2 regions of the Phreatobacter stygius genome follow, and region 2 is predicted to be linked to the other one. Evidence: riboswitches for the same ligand, from Rfam matches in the RefSeq annotation. Region 2 holds a riboswitch; the other holds the start of a gene.
What was found. A riboswitch is a leader RNA that binds a small molecule or an ion and turns the genes downstream of it on or off. The one in region 2 is predicted to bind S-adenosylmethionine.
Positions count from the first base shown of each region.

Region 1: it holds a riboswitch for S-adenosylmethionine, as region 2 does, so the genes downstream of both, E8M01_RS19475 (O-succinylhomoserine sulfhydrylase) here and E8M01_RS07515 (homoserine O-succinyltransferase) in region 2, are expected to answer to the same signal.

Region 1 is NZ_CP039690.1:4,134,532-4,141,624, forward strand. Features, by position in the region: gene E8M01_RS19445 (ABC transporter ATP-binding protein) at 1-393, shown strand, start outside; gene E8M01_RS19450 (Lrp/AsnC family transcriptional regulator) at 399-962, opposite strand; gene E8M01_RS19455 (LysE family translocator) at 1,098-1,733, shown strand; gene E8M01_RS19460 (M20 aminoacylase family protein) at 1,866-3,038, shown strand; gene E8M01_RS19465 (RidA family protein) at 3,096-3,482, opposite strand; gene E8M01_RS19470 (2'-deoxycytidine 5'-triphosphate deaminase) at 3,537-4,631, opposite strand; SAM riboswitch at 4,709-4,787, shown strand; gene E8M01_RS19475 (O-succinylhomoserine sulfhydrylase) at 4,895-6,121, shown strand; gene E8M01_RS19480 (quinone-dependent dihydroorotate dehydrogenase) at 6,239-7,093, shown strand, end outside.
Region 2 is NZ_CP039690.1:1,639,923-1,647,015, forward strand. Features, by position in the region: gene E8M01_RS07505 (sensor histidine kinase) at 1-765, shown strand, start outside; gene E8M01_RS07510 (patatin-like phospholipase family protein) at 1,001-2,419, shown strand; gene E8M01_RS07515 (homoserine O-succinyltransferase) at 2,443-3,363, opposite strand; SAM riboswitch at 3,396-3,473, opposite strand; gene E8M01_RS07520 (nuclear transport factor 2 family protein) at 3,600-4,049, opposite strand; gene E8M01_RS07525 (TetR/AcrR family transcriptional regulator) at 4,140-4,802, opposite strand; gene E8M01_RS07530 (3-oxoacyl-ACP reductase family protein) at 4,903-5,643, shown strand; gene E8M01_RS07535 (MFS transporter) at 5,674-7,093, shown strand, end outside.

The DNA of each region.
Region 1 (7,093 bases), 2.5 Mb from region 2:
GGCGCTTTCGCCGACCGGCCGGTCACCGCATTGTCCGGCGGCGAACGGGCGCGCGTCATGCTGGCGCGGGTGCTGGCGACCGAAACGCAGGTCATCCTGGCCGACGAACCGACGGCGGCGCTCGATCCGGCACAGCAGCTCGGCGTGCTCGAGCTGCTGCGCGCGGTTGGGGTTGCCGGCGGTATTGTCGTGGCCGTCCTGCACGACCTGACCCTTGCCGCGCGCTTTGCCGACCGCATTGTCGTGATGGATGCCGGCCGGATCGTCGCGGATGGGCCGCCTGCCACCGTGCTGACCGACCGGCTGCTGGCGGATGTCTTCCGTTTGCGTTGCGCCATCACCGAGATCGACGGGCGTCGTGTGCCCGTGCCGGTGGGGCGAATACCGGGCTGAACGGCTCAGCCGCGCCGCGCGGCGGGGAGCTTGGGCCCAGGAGGCCCCGGCAGATGAGGCCCCGGCAGATGAGGCCCCGGCAGATGAGGCTCCGGCAAATGGTCAAGCGGCAGCGGTCCCTCCGCCTTGACCGTCTGGATCGCGAAATTGCTGCGGATATCGCTCACCCCGGGCAGCTTGAGCAGGGCGCCCATCAGGAATTGCTCATAACCGGCGAGATCGGGGACGACCACCTGCAGCAGGAAATCCGCCTCGCCCGAAACCAGGTGACAGGAGATGACCTCGGGCAGCGCCTTGACCGCCTCGCGGAAGGCGGCGGCCGTCTCGTCGCGATGGCGCTCGACCTTGATGCCGACAAACACGGTCAGTCCGAGGCCGAGCTCGCCGCGATGCAGGGTTGCGTGATAGCCGCTGATCACGCCGGCTTCCTCCAGCAGGCGCACCCGGCGCAGGCAAGGCGACGGCGACAGGCCGATCTCTTCGGCGAGTTGCACATTGGTCAGCCGGGCGTCGCGCTGCAACGCCGCGAGAATGCGCCGGTCTATGGCGTCCAGCTTCAATTTTGGCATGATCGACCTGGCTTCGATGTCGAGATTGGCACAGTACGCCAAATTGGTGCCTGTTCGAGGCGTAACTCGCAAGGACCTGCCGCCGCGTCCGGGGCTAGCATCGCCTTACCCGAGAACCGGGATATCGGAGGTGTCATGGCCGATCTCGGGATTTTCGTCGGGGCGCTCGCCATTGCTTATCTGGTGCCCGGGCCCGACATGGTCCTGCTTCTGGAAACCGGCGCCTTGCGTGGCCGCGGGCAGGCGCTGGCGACTGCCGCCGGACTGGCGCTGGCGCGCGCCGCACACGTGGCGCTGGCTGCGCTCGGGCTGGCAGCCCTGCTCAGGACCTCGCCCTGGACCTTCGAAGTGGTTCGTCTCGCGGGCGCGGCCTATCTCATCTGGCTCGGCATCGCCATGCTCGGCGCGTCGTCCCTCCTGCCGCCGGAGGCCCGGCCCGGAGCCGGCCGGGCGGCGCCATCCTATCGGATCGCCTTGCGACGGGGCCTCTTGACCAACATCACCAATCCCAAGGCGCTGCTGTTCTGCTCGGTGCTGCTGCCGCAATTCATTCGGCCGGACCAGGGCGCGGTTGCCGGGCAGTTCCTGCTGCTGGGAACCATCCTGGTCGGTATCGGCCTGGCTTTCGATATCGTCCTTGCCTTGGCCGGTGCGGCCATCGGGCGCTGGCTGTCGCGTTATCCTCTGGCGCAAACGCTGCAGCGATGGGCTTTTGCCATGCTGCTGATTGGTTTCGGCGCGCGGCTGGCGCTGTCCTCGCGTCCGCAATAGGGCACGCCTGGTGGCATCGCGCAGGTGGCATTCGCGCAGGTGGCATTCGCGCAGGTGGCATTCGCGCACCGGGGATTGGCTTTCGGCGGCGGCCGGACCAGACTTCGCGCGACATTTGCCGGAGCTCGTCCCATGCCGACCATTGATGCCCTTGCCGCGCTGACGCCCGAGATGACCGAATGGCGCCGTGATTTCCACGCCCATCCCGAGATCGGCTTCCAGGAGGTGCGCACCAGCGGCATCGTCGCCGAAAAGCTGGAAGCCTGGGGCCTGGAGGTCCATCGCGGCATCGGCCGCACCGGCGTGGTCGGCGTGCTGCGCGGCCGGCCCGGCAATCGCAGCCTCGGCTTGCGCGCCGACATGGATGCCCTGCCGATGTCGGAACAGAACGATTTCGAGCACTGCAGCACCCATGACGGCGTCATGCATGCCTGCGGCCATGACGGCCACACCACCATGCTGCTCGGCGCGGCGAAATATCTCGCCGAGACGCGCAATTTTTCCGGCACGGTCAATTTCATTTTCCAGCCGGCCGAAGAAGGGCTCACCGGCGCCGCCGAAATGGTCAAGGACGGCCTGTTCCGGCGCTTCCCCTGCGATGCCGTCTACGGCATCCACAATCTGCCCGACCTGCCGCTCGGCACGGTCGCCGTGCGCGAGGGGACCGTGCTGGCCGCGGTCGACTATTTCAGCATCATCCTGCGGGGCAAAAGCAGCCATGGCGCGCAGCCCCATGCCGGCCTCGATCCGCTGCCCGGCGCAATGCAGCTCTATGGCGCCCTGCAGTCGCTGATCAGCAGGCGGGTCGACCCGCATGATACGGCGGTGCTGAGCGTGGCGCAGATCCATGCCGGCACGTCCGATATCGTCATTCCCGAGACCGTCGAGCTGCGCGGCACCATCCGCACGCTGAAACCGGCGACGCGCAAGCGCATGGACGACCTGTTCCACCAGGTGGTGGAGGGCACGGCCGCGGCCCACGGCCTCGGCGTGACGCTCGACTACAAGCGCTCCTACCCGCCGACCATCAACACCTCGGAAGAGGCGGCCGTCGCGGCCGCTGCGGCCACGGACATCGTTGGTCCGGAATTGATCAGGGGCGATTTCCCTTCGCTGACCGCCGGCGAGGATTTTTCCTACATGCTGCAGGAGGCGCCGGGCGCCTTCCTGCTGTTCGGCCAGGCCGGCGCGGAGCGCGGGCGCGTGTCGGTGCATAACGGCCGCTACGATTTCAACGACGACCTGTTGCCGATCGGCGCGAGCTTTTTCGCGCGCCTGGTCGAGCGCGAGCTGGCCGGAGCCTGACCCCGGGGCCAGGCGACCTTGCCGTCAGGGGAGATCGCCGCGGTCGGGCTGCGGCGATCAGGCGGCGGCGATCACTTCGATCTCGACCAGCCAGTCGCTGACCAGGGTCTGCGCGACGATCGCGGTGGTCGGAATGCGCCGTCCGCCGAGCGCCTTGACCCGCGCCGCGCCATTGGCCTCGGCATAATCAGGGTCACGCAGATAGCTGGTCAGCCGCACGATATTGTCGACCGCCATGTCGGCGCTGGCCAGGATGGTCCGGATATTCGACCAGATCAGCTCGAGCTGTTCGTCGAGGGTTTTGCCCGCGGCGCCCTCGGCGTCGAGGCCCATGGTGCCCGCGACGAACAGCAGGCGATGGGGCGCCTGGACTTCGAGCGCATGAACATAGTCCGATGTCGCCGGGTAGATTCCGGCCGTCGGGTTGTGTGTGACGAACTTCACGGCATCCTCCTTGGCACGGGTGGCGGCCGCCGATGCATCGCCGCCGACGCGGCCTCAGCGGAAGTGCTTGGACAGCTTCAGGCCCTGGGCCTGATAGTTCGAGCCGAGTTCGCCATAGAGGCTGCGCGGCGTCGCGGTCATTCGCTCATAGACCAGGCGCGCGACGATCTGGCCGTGCTCCAGGATGAACGGCACCTCGCGCGAGCGCACCTCGAGCACGGCACGGGCGCCGCGGCCGCCGGCCGCGGCATGACCGAATCCAGGATCGAAAAAGCCGGCATAATGAGCGCGGAACTCACCGACCAGCGGATCGAACGGCACCATTTCGGCGGCATAGGCCGGCGGCACCACCACCGCTTCCTTGGAGGCGAGAATATAGAACTCGTCCGGGTCGAGGATCATCTCGCCCTTGCCGCGCGCCTGGATCGGTTCCCAGAAGTCGAGCACGTCGGCCGCGGCCTTCTTATCGACGTCGATGACGCTGGAATGGCGCTTGGCGCGATAACCGAGCAGGCCGCCCCAGGCCTCGCCCATCAGGTCGATCGACACCGCGATGCCACCGGGGCCGACGATCGGCTGCGCCGTGTCGACCAGCCGCTCGGTCGCCTGCAGCGCGTGGATCTCGTCGATCGTCAGTTCGGCGTGGCCGCGCCGGAAGCGGATCTGCGACAGTCGCGATCCCGTCCGCACCAGCACCGAGAAGGTCTGCGGCGACACCTCGAGATAGAGCGGGCCTTCGTAATCCGCGGGGATGGTGTCGAAGGCCTGGGCCCGGTCGAGGATGACGCGGGTGAAGACGTCGAGCCGGCCGGTCGAGCTCTTCGGATTGGCGGTCGCCGATATGCCGTCCTTCAGCGCGACAGCCTCCAGCAGTTCGACCAGATAGACACAGCCGGTCTCGAGCACCGCGCCGCGGGTCAGGTCGATCTCGTGCAGCGCCAGCGACTGCAGGCGGTCGACCACCGTCGTGTTGGGGCCGGGCAGGAAGCTCGCCCGGATGCGATAAGCCCGCGTGCCCAATCTCAGATCGAGCGAAGCCGGCTGGACCTGATCAGCGTCCAGCGGCCGGGCGATTCTGATCGCTCCGGACGCCACCAGCGCCTCGATGGTCTGGGCCGGCAGGATGCCCGCCGTCGTGTCCTGATCCATGCACCAAATCCCCGACGAACGAATCGTTCGTCAAAACGAACAAAATACTTGACGCGTCAATCCGCCCTGCTTACCACGCTTGACCACGTGGAGATTTGGCCGGTCGGCTTGCGGACCACGTTAAACACTTCGCTAAAAGGCCGGGCGTGCGGGATCAACCCGGCCCTGGCTTTTGCTGGGCCGGGTTTTGTTTTTTAAGGGGACAAGTCCCCTTAGCGGCTCCCTGGCCGGGGGCTGTCACAGGTAGGCCGAAGGAAGCCGTGATGAAAAAGCCGTTCGATCCTGCATCCGCCCGCCCCGCGACCCGCCTGGTTCACGGCGGCACGTTGCGCTCGGAATTTGGCGAGACCTCGGAGGCCCTGTTCCTGACCCAGGGCCATGTCTACGCCACGGCCGAAGAGGCCGAGGCCCGCTTCAAGGGCACCGAGCCGGGTTTCATCTACGCCCGCTTTTCCAATCCGACCGTGTCCATGTTCGAGGAGCGCATGGCGCTCCTGGAGGGCGCCGAAGCCGCCAAGGCGACGGCCACCGGCATGGCGGCGGTCAACGCCGTGCTGTTCGGCCAGCTTTCGGCCGGCGACCACGTGGTCGCGGCCAAGGCGCTGTTCGGCTCCAACCGCTTCATCATCGAGACGCTGCTGCCGCGCTTCGGCGTCACCTCGACGCTGGTCGACGGCGCCGACCTGGCGCAGTGGCAGGCCGCGGTGAAACCGAACACCAAGGTGTTCTTCCTGGAAAGCCCGACCAACCCGACGCTCGAGGTCTATGACATCGCGGCGATCTGTACGATCGGCAAGAAGACCGGCATCCGCACGGTGGTCGACAACGTTTTCGCCACGCCGCTGCTGCAGAGCCCGCTACAGCTCGGTGCCGACTGCGTGATCTATTCGACCACCAAACATGTCGATGGCCAGGGCCGCTGCATGGGCGGCGTCATCCTCGCGTCGAAGCAGTTCATCGCCGACTACATCTACCAGTACCTGCGCCAGACCGGCCCGGCGATGAGCCCGTTCAATGCCTGGGTCATGCTCAAGGGCCTGGAAACCCTGCACGTGCGGGTCGAGCGCCAGACCGCCAATGCGGCCAAGGTCGCCGACGCCCTGGCGGAGTTGCCGGGCGTTAACAGGGTGATCTATCCCGGCCGGCCGGACCATCCGCAATATGAGCTCGCCAAGCGCCAGATGCGCGGTGGCTCGACCCTCGTCGCCTTCGAGGTCGAGGGCGGCAAACAGGGCGCCTTCCGGGTTGCCAATGCGCTGCAGATCATCCGCATCTCCAACAATCTCGGCGATGCCAAGAGCCTGATCACCCATCCGCCGACCACCACGCATGACCGGTTCACACCGGCCGAGCGTGCCGAGATGGGCATTTCCGACGGCCTGCTGCGCCTGTCGGTCGGGCTCGAGGATCCCGAGGACCTGATCGAGGACCTGGGCCAGGCGGTGCGTTCGCTGGTCTGGCCGAAAGAGGCCAAACTCGTTCGGCTCTGAGGCTCGATCCCTATAGGTGCTGGTCGAAATCCATCTGGTGGTGGGCCAAGCCGGGGACGAACGTCGGGGCGGGTCTTGCTCTCGGCCGGCTGCCAATGCCAAAGGAAGCGCATGACGCTGCTCTCGCTCGCCTCCCGCCTCGCCCAGCCCTTTCTGCTCGCCACCGATCCGGAGACCGGCCACCAACTGGCTGTGACGGCGCTGAAGACCTTGCCGGTGCCACGTTGCGGCGCCGACGACCGGCGTCTGGCCGTCCAGGCCTTCGGTTTCGACTTTTCCAACCCGGTGGGCCTGGCCGCGGGTTTCGACAAACATGCTGAAGTGCCGGACGCCTGTCTTCGGCTCGGTTTCGGTTTCGTCGAGGTCGGCGGCGTCACGCCGGAGCCGCAGGTCGGCAATCCGAAACCGCGGCTGTTCCGGCTGGTGCCGGACCAGGCCGTCATCAACCGTTATGGCCTGAATTCGGACGGCGTCGATGCGGTGGCCGAAAGGCTCCGGCGCCGCCAGGGCCGCCCCGGCATCGTCGGCGTCAATATCGGCCCGAACAAGGACACCGCCGACCGGATCGCCGATTACGGCCGGCTGGTCGAAAAGCTCGCGCCGCACGCGTCCTACCTGTCGGTCAATGTCTCCTCGCCCAATACGCCGGGCTTGCGCGACCTGCAGCAGGCCTCTTTCCTCGACGAGGTGCTGGCCCGCTCGCTCGATGCCCGCGACAGGGTCGCAGCCGGCAAGCCGGTACTGGTCAAGATCGCGCCGGATCTGTCGCTCGCCGGGCTCGACGACATGGTCGAGGTCTGTCGAACGCGCCGGGTCGACGGCATGATTGTCTCGAACACCACGATCGAGCGGCCGGCGAGCCTGATCGATCAGGCCACCGCCAAGGAAGCCGGCGGCCTCTCCGGTGCGCCGCTGTTCGATCGCTCGACCCGCATGCTGGCCGAGACCTATCGGCGGGTCGAAGGCCAGTTC
Region 2 (7,093 bases):
ATCGACAAGCGCGGCATGCGCCTGCCGGCCGACACCGTGCCGACCGAGGTGACGCCGCTGGTCAAGGCGGTCAACGATGCGCTCGGCCGGCTCGACGAGGGTTATGAACGGCACAAGCGTTTCCTGGTCGACGCGGCCCATGAGCTGCGCACGCCGATCGCCATCCTGCAGACGCGGCTGGAGGCGCTGCCCCAGACGCCGGACAAGACGCGGCTTCTGGAAGACATAGCCAGGCTCGCCAATCTTGCCGAGCAATTGCTCGACCTGCAGCGTCTCAACCAGCGGGTCGGTCATTTCGCGCCGATCGACCTGGTCACGATCGGCCGCCGCGTCGCCACCGACCTGGCCCCGCTCGCCATCGCCGCCGGTTATGAACTGTCCTTCGACACCGCCGCCCAGGCCGTTCCCGTCATGGGCGACCAGGCGGCGCTGGAACGGGCGCTGACCAACCTGGTGCAGAACGCTATCCAGCATGGCGGCCGGCGCGGCGCGATCACCATCGCGGTGACCGCCGACGGCTCCGTCGAGGTCGCCGACGAGGGCGACGGCATTCCGGCCGACCAGCACGAGCGGATCTTCGAGCCGTTCCATCGGCTGACACCACTCGACCGCGGCGCTGGCCTCGGTCTCAACCTGGTGCGCGAGATCGCCGACATCCATGGCGGCGACGTCAGCGTGTTCGAGCGGCCGGGCGGCGGCGCCTGTTTCCGGTTGACCGTGCCGCGGCTTGCTCGCCCGTCGCCCGGCCGTACAGCCGAAGTATGATCGAGCACGATCGGCGGCCTTCCGGCGGCTTTTGAACTATTCCTTCGTTGCCGCCTGCTATCCGCAATGTTCGCACAATTGGCATATCGCATCATTTGCTGACCGGGAGAGCTTCGCCTTGCATTGATTGCGAGGCGGCGGCCCTTCTTTGCCTTATTGCGACAGCGTGACCGGCGATTATTTGGACATTGCACAAAAGATCGAGGCACGGCGCCGTCAAGCTACGAGGCTTCGCGTGATCGCGATCGCCACGCGTGGCGGGCCACGGCGCGGCCTTGCCGCGCTCCTGTGCCTGCTGCTTGCGGCCTGCGCGACCTCCGACATCAGCCCGGTCAACGGCCCGCTCCTGCCGGCCGTGACCACCACGCCGGCCACGCTTTCGCCGGGCCCGCTTCCGCCGGACGCCGATACCGGCATCGTCTTGGCTTTTTCCGGCGGCGGCGCCCGCTCGGCCGCCTTCGGTTACGGCGCGCTCACGGCTCTCGCCGAACGCCCGTCGGGCCATCGGGGGCGCAGCCTGGCCGACGACGTGCTGGTCGTTTCCGGCGTCTCGGGCGGCGCGATCCTCGCCTCCTATTACGCACTCAACGGACCGGCCGGCCTCGAAACATTCCGCCGGGCATTCCTCGATCAGGACGTCGAGGCGGCGCTGCGCACCTCCCTTACCCCGGTCAATCTCCTGCGCGCCTATCAGGGCGGGGTGAACGACCTCACCGGCCTGCCGGCCTGGCTCGACGCCAACCTGTTCCATGGCGCGACCTTCGGCGATCTTCGGCGCGCCTCGCGCCCGCGCCTGATCGTGCACGCCACCGATCTCTACAACCGGGCGCCTTTCGTCTTCGATCAGCCGTCTTTCGCCGCGCTGTGCAGCAATCTCGACGGTTTCCCGCTGTCCCATGCGGTCGCCGCCTCGGCCGCGGTGCCGGTGGTGTTCTCGCCCATCGTGCTGCGCAATTTCAACACGGCCTGCCCGGTCGGCCCGGCCGCCCAGTGGCGCCAGCTGAGCCCGGCCCGCAGCATCGACCCGGCCCTGACCGAGCGAGACTATCAGGCAGCGCTCGTGCGCTACCGCACCGCGCCGGACCTCAACTTCCTCAAGCTTTATGACGGCGGCCTGGTCGACGGCCTCGGCACCCAGAGCCTGATCCATCTGATGCGCCGCGGTGCGCCCGAACCCTTGTCGGCGGCCCAGGCGGAGCGGCTGCGTCGGGTTGTCTTCATCGTCGTCGACGCCTCGACCCGGATCGGCGGCGACATGTCACGGACCGCGGCGGGGCCGAATGCGATCGACGCCATTGTCGGCGCGACCGACGCGATGATCGACAGCGCCAGCCGGCATAGCGTCGATGCCCTGACCCTGCAGGCCAAGGCCTGGCGCGACAAGCTGGTGCGCTGGCGCTGCGCCCGCCCGCAACATCTGGCGGACTGCGCAAGCTTCGATGTCGAGGTCATCAGGATCGCGCTCGCCGACGTCACCGACCACTCGCGGCGGCAACGCATTCTGGCCTTGCACAACAAGCTGACCTTGAGACCTGACGATGTCGGCCTGGTCGCAGGCCTCGGCCGCCGGCTTTTGACCGGCGACCCGACCTTCCAGCGCGTCTTCGCCGGACGGCCCCGCCTGCCGCGGGGCCCGGCCATGGCGCGGCGCTAGACGGACGATGCCATTCCGCGCCCTCAGCTCTCGCCGATCAGGCCGATGTCGAAGGGTGTCGTCTGGTAGATCTCGTTGATCCAGTTCGACAGCAGCAGATGGGCATGCGAGCGCCAGCGGTTCTGCGGCGGCCGTGACATATCGTCGTCGGGAAAATAGTTGAATGGCAGCTTGATCGGCACCTTGGCCTTGATGTCGCGAAAATACTCGTCCGCCAGCGACCCCGCGTCATATTCGAGATGATCGAGCACATAGAGGCGCCGGCCCCGTCTGTCCTCGACGATGCAGGCGCCCTTCTCGTCGGAATGGGCCAGCAAGGTGAGGTCGGCGTGGCCGGCCAGATCCGTGGGCCGGATCTCGGCCCAGCGCGATATCGGAATGGCGAAATCGTCGGCGAAGCCGCTGAGATAGGGTGACGACGGCTTCAGGATTTTCTGGCCGTAGACCCCGAAGGCTTTCTCGGCAAGCTGGTGTTTCGGCACGCCATGGAAATGATAGAGCGCCGCCATCGCGCCCCAGCAGACATTCATCGTCGAATGGACATGGGTTTGCGTCCATTCGAAAATGTCCTGCATTTCCGGCCAGAAGGTCACGTCCTCGTAGGGGATCGTCTCGACCGGCGTGCCGGTAATGAGGAAACCGTCGAACTTCCGGTCCCGGGCCGTCTCCCAGGCCTGATAGAAGGCCTGCATGTGGTCTTCCGACGTATTTTTCGGCCGGTGATTGCCGATCCGGATCAGCGACAGTTCGACCTGCAGCGGCGAGGCACCGAGCAGGCGCGCCATCTGCAGCTCGGTCCTGATCTTGTTGGGCATGAGGTTGAGCAGGCCGATCTGCAGCGGCCGAATGTCCTGGCGGACCGCCGCCGTCTCGGTCATCACCCGCACGCCCTCGTTCACCAGGGCGTCGAATGCAGGCAGGGTGTCGGGAATTTTGATCGGCATGGCGGTCACCAGAATAACGGCAATAGATCGCTTCTGGTCCGCACGCGGCCCTTTAGCGATTTTTTTAACGTGGCTGCAAGCCGGCCGGCCAAATCACCACGGCATCTTTATTACAAGACACAGGGCCGGATGGCTACGGCCCCGATGGACCGATACCCCAAGGCCCGAAACCCAAGACCCGAGACCCGAGACCCAAGACCCAAGACCCGAGACCCAAGACCCAAGACCCGAGCGCCTCAGAACATGCCGTTGCTATTGGCCGCGGTTTCCGGCACCGGCTGGATCACATCCCAGTGCTCGACGATCTTGCCGGCCTCGAGCCGGAAGATGTCGACGATGGCGAGGCCCCGGTCGGCCGGCTCGCGCCTGGAATGGACATGCAGGGCGACCAGGTCGCCATCGGCCAGCACCCGCTTGATCTCGTTGCGGCCATTCGGGTTGCGCTCTTTCAAGAACGCCAGGAACCGCCGGAAACCCTCGATCCCGTCGGGCGCGGTCGGGTTGTGCTGGATATAGCGGTCGCCGAAATGTTTGGCCGCCGCCTCGAAATCCCGCTGGTTGAGCGCCTTTTCGTAGAAGTCGAGAACCACCTTCTTGTTGGCCTCCAGCGTGGCATCGGCGGCCATCGCGGGAACCGCGGCGACCGGCGCCGCAACCAGCGCCAGCCCAAAGCGTCGTCTATCCATGACAGGTCTCCAATCTGAGCTCGTCCCAGATCATTCCGTCGGCGAGGCTATATCAACCCTGTCGCTTTGCGCGGCCCTGGCCCGGTCACATCAGGGCACATTCGCGTGATGGCGGCATTGGCCGCCGTGTAAGTCCGGGGGCTCCGGCGCAACCGGCAGCAAGGCGTGCCAGGCGGCCATGGCACAATCGACGATGGTGTTCATCGTCCGTGGGTCCGCGCCGTCGCGGGCCTGGATCGACAGGCCCTGCAGCACGGTCGAATAGAAGTCGGTCAAGGCGGCGGTGTCGGTGCCATCGGGCAGGTCGCCGTCGCTGATGCCACGGTTCAGCCGCTCTTCCAGCGCCGCGCGCGCCTGGCGGCGCAGCTCCATCAGGAACTGGCAGACCGCGTCGCTCTGCGAACTGGCGGTCGGGGCGGCCAGCGTCACCATGCAGCCGGTCGGATGGTCAGGCCGGACAAAGGCTGCCGCATTGCTGCGCAACATGCCATCGACCGCCTGGCGGGCGGTCGCGCCTTCACGCAATGCGCAGGCCGTCAGCTTGCCGTCGGTCTCGCCATAAAGCGCCACCGCGTCGCGGAACAATTGTTCCTTCGAGCCGAAACAGGCGTAGAGGCTCGGCGAGTTGATGCCCATCGCCGTCGTCAGGTCGGCCACCGAGGCGCCGTCATAGCCGCGCCGCCAGAACAGCTCCATGGCTTTCTGCAGCACCTCGACCCGGTCGAAACGGCGTGGACGGCCACGTTCGGCCATGGCTCTCCCTTTCTGTGACGATCGATAAATAATTCTCTTGACGCGGTTGTGCAACTTCGATCTTATTTATGTATCGATCATCACATAAATGGAGTTTCCGATGAGCAGGCTTGCTGGCAAAGTCGCCCTCGTCACCGGTGGCAGCCGCGGCATCGGCGCCGCCATCGCCAGGCGACTGGCCGAGGACGGCGCCGACGTGGCGCTGACCTATGTCAGTTCGCCGGCCAAGGCCGATGCCGTCGTCGCCGAGATCAAGGCGCTCGGCCGCAAGGGCCTGGCGCTCGCCGCCGACAGCGCCGATGCCGCCGCGGTGGTCAGCGCCGTCGAGCGCACGGTCGAGGTGTTCGGCCGGATCGACATCATCGTCAACAATGCCGGCATCTTCATCGGCGGCTCACTCGACAACGACACGCTGGAAGACATCGACCGGACGCTCGCGGTCAATGTCCGCGCCGTCTATGTCGGTTCGCAGGCGGCCGCGCGCCACATGGGCAAAGGTGGTCGGATCATCTCGATCGGCAGTTGCCTCGCCGAACTGGTCGGCGATCCCGGCATCACGCTCTATTCGCTGAGCAAGGCCGCGCTGGTCGGACTGACCAAGGGAATGGCGCGCGACCTCGGTCCCCGCGGCATCACCGTCAATATCGTCCATCCCGGCCCGACCGACACCGACATGAACCCGGCCGAAGGCGCGCATGCCGACCAGCAGCGCTCGCGGCTGCCGCTCGGCCATTACGGCAAGGCCACCGACATTGCCGCCGCGGTCGCCTATCTCGCCGGCGAGGATGCCGGTTTCGTCACCGGCGCCGCGCTCGCCGTTGACGGCGGTTTCGCCGCCTGACGCCAGCCGTCTACCTCAGGGTTCATCAACATGACCGTTCAGACGGCCGCCCGTTCGGGCAGCACCGACAAATTGCTCATTCTTGCGGCCGTCTGTTTCGCCGGCCTCTGCATGCCCTTGAGCTTCACCGCGCCGAGCGTGGCGCTGCCGGCGATCGGCCGGAATTTCGGCGTCAGCCCGGTGGCGCTCGGCTGGGTGATGAATGCCTTCATCCTGGCCTTCGGCTCCACCGTCATGGCCGCCGGCGCGCTCGCCGACCGCTACGGCCGCAAGCGCCTGTTCACCATTGGCATGGCCGCTTTCACCGTCATCTCGGCGGTTATCGGTTATGCGCCCAATCTGCTCGTCCTCGAGCTTCTGCGCGCCGTCCAGGGCGTCGCCGCCGCGCTTGCCATGGCCGGTGGCGCCGCCTCGCTCGCCCATGAATTCGACGGCGAGGCGCGCACCCGCGCCTATGGCATGCTCGGCACCAGTTTCGGCGTCGGGCTGGCGCTCGGGCCGGTCTGGGCCGGCTACCTGATCGAGACTTTCGGGTGGCGCTCGGTCTTTCTGACCGGCGTGGCGATCGGTCTTCTGGTCCTGGCTTTCGGCGTGCCGCGCATGAGCGAATCGCGCGATCCCGATGCCACCGGCGTCGATCCCTGGGGCACCGCGACCTTCACCGCGACGCTTCTCCTGTTCACCTTCGCCGTCATGGAAGCACCGCACCGGGGCTGGTCCGATGCCGGCGTCATCGCCATGCTGGCGGGGGCCGCCCTGATGCTCGGCCTGTTCATCCTGGTCGAGAAACTGCAGCAGCGCCCAATGCTCGATCTCAGCCTGTTCGCCTATCCGCGTTTCCTCGGCGCCCAGGCCCTGCCGCTCGCCACCGCCTTCGGTTTCGTCGTGCCGCTGGTCATCTTGCCGGCCCGTTTCATCGGTGCCGAGGGCATGACCGAGATCGAGGTTGGCCTGATGCTGCTGCCGCTCTGCCTGCCGATCGCCATCGTGCCGCTTCTCGGCGCCTTCCTCACCCGCTGGATCCCGGCAGCCACTCTTGCCGCCATCGGCCTGACACTGGCCGCGGCGGGGCTTGCCTGGCTCGCCACCGTCTCACCCGGCTCGCCGCGCATGGCCTTCATCCTGCCGCTGGCGCTGATCGGCATTGGCAGCGGCCTGCCCTGGGGGCTGATGGATGCGCTCGCCGTCAGCGTCGTGCCGAAGGAACGCGCCGGCATGGCAACCGGCATCTTCAGCACCGTCCGGGTCGCCGGCGAGGCCCTGGCGCTCGCCGCCACCGGCGCGGTGCTGATGGGCCTGACCCGGGCCGGCCTCGGCCCTGTCGCCGGCCGCGGCGAGGCGCAGTTGACCACGCTTGCCAACGAACTCGCCGGCGGCGGGCTGGCCCAGGCGTCGGTGCTGGCGCCGGAGCTCAGCCGCGCGGCGATGATGCTGGTCTATGGCGACGCCT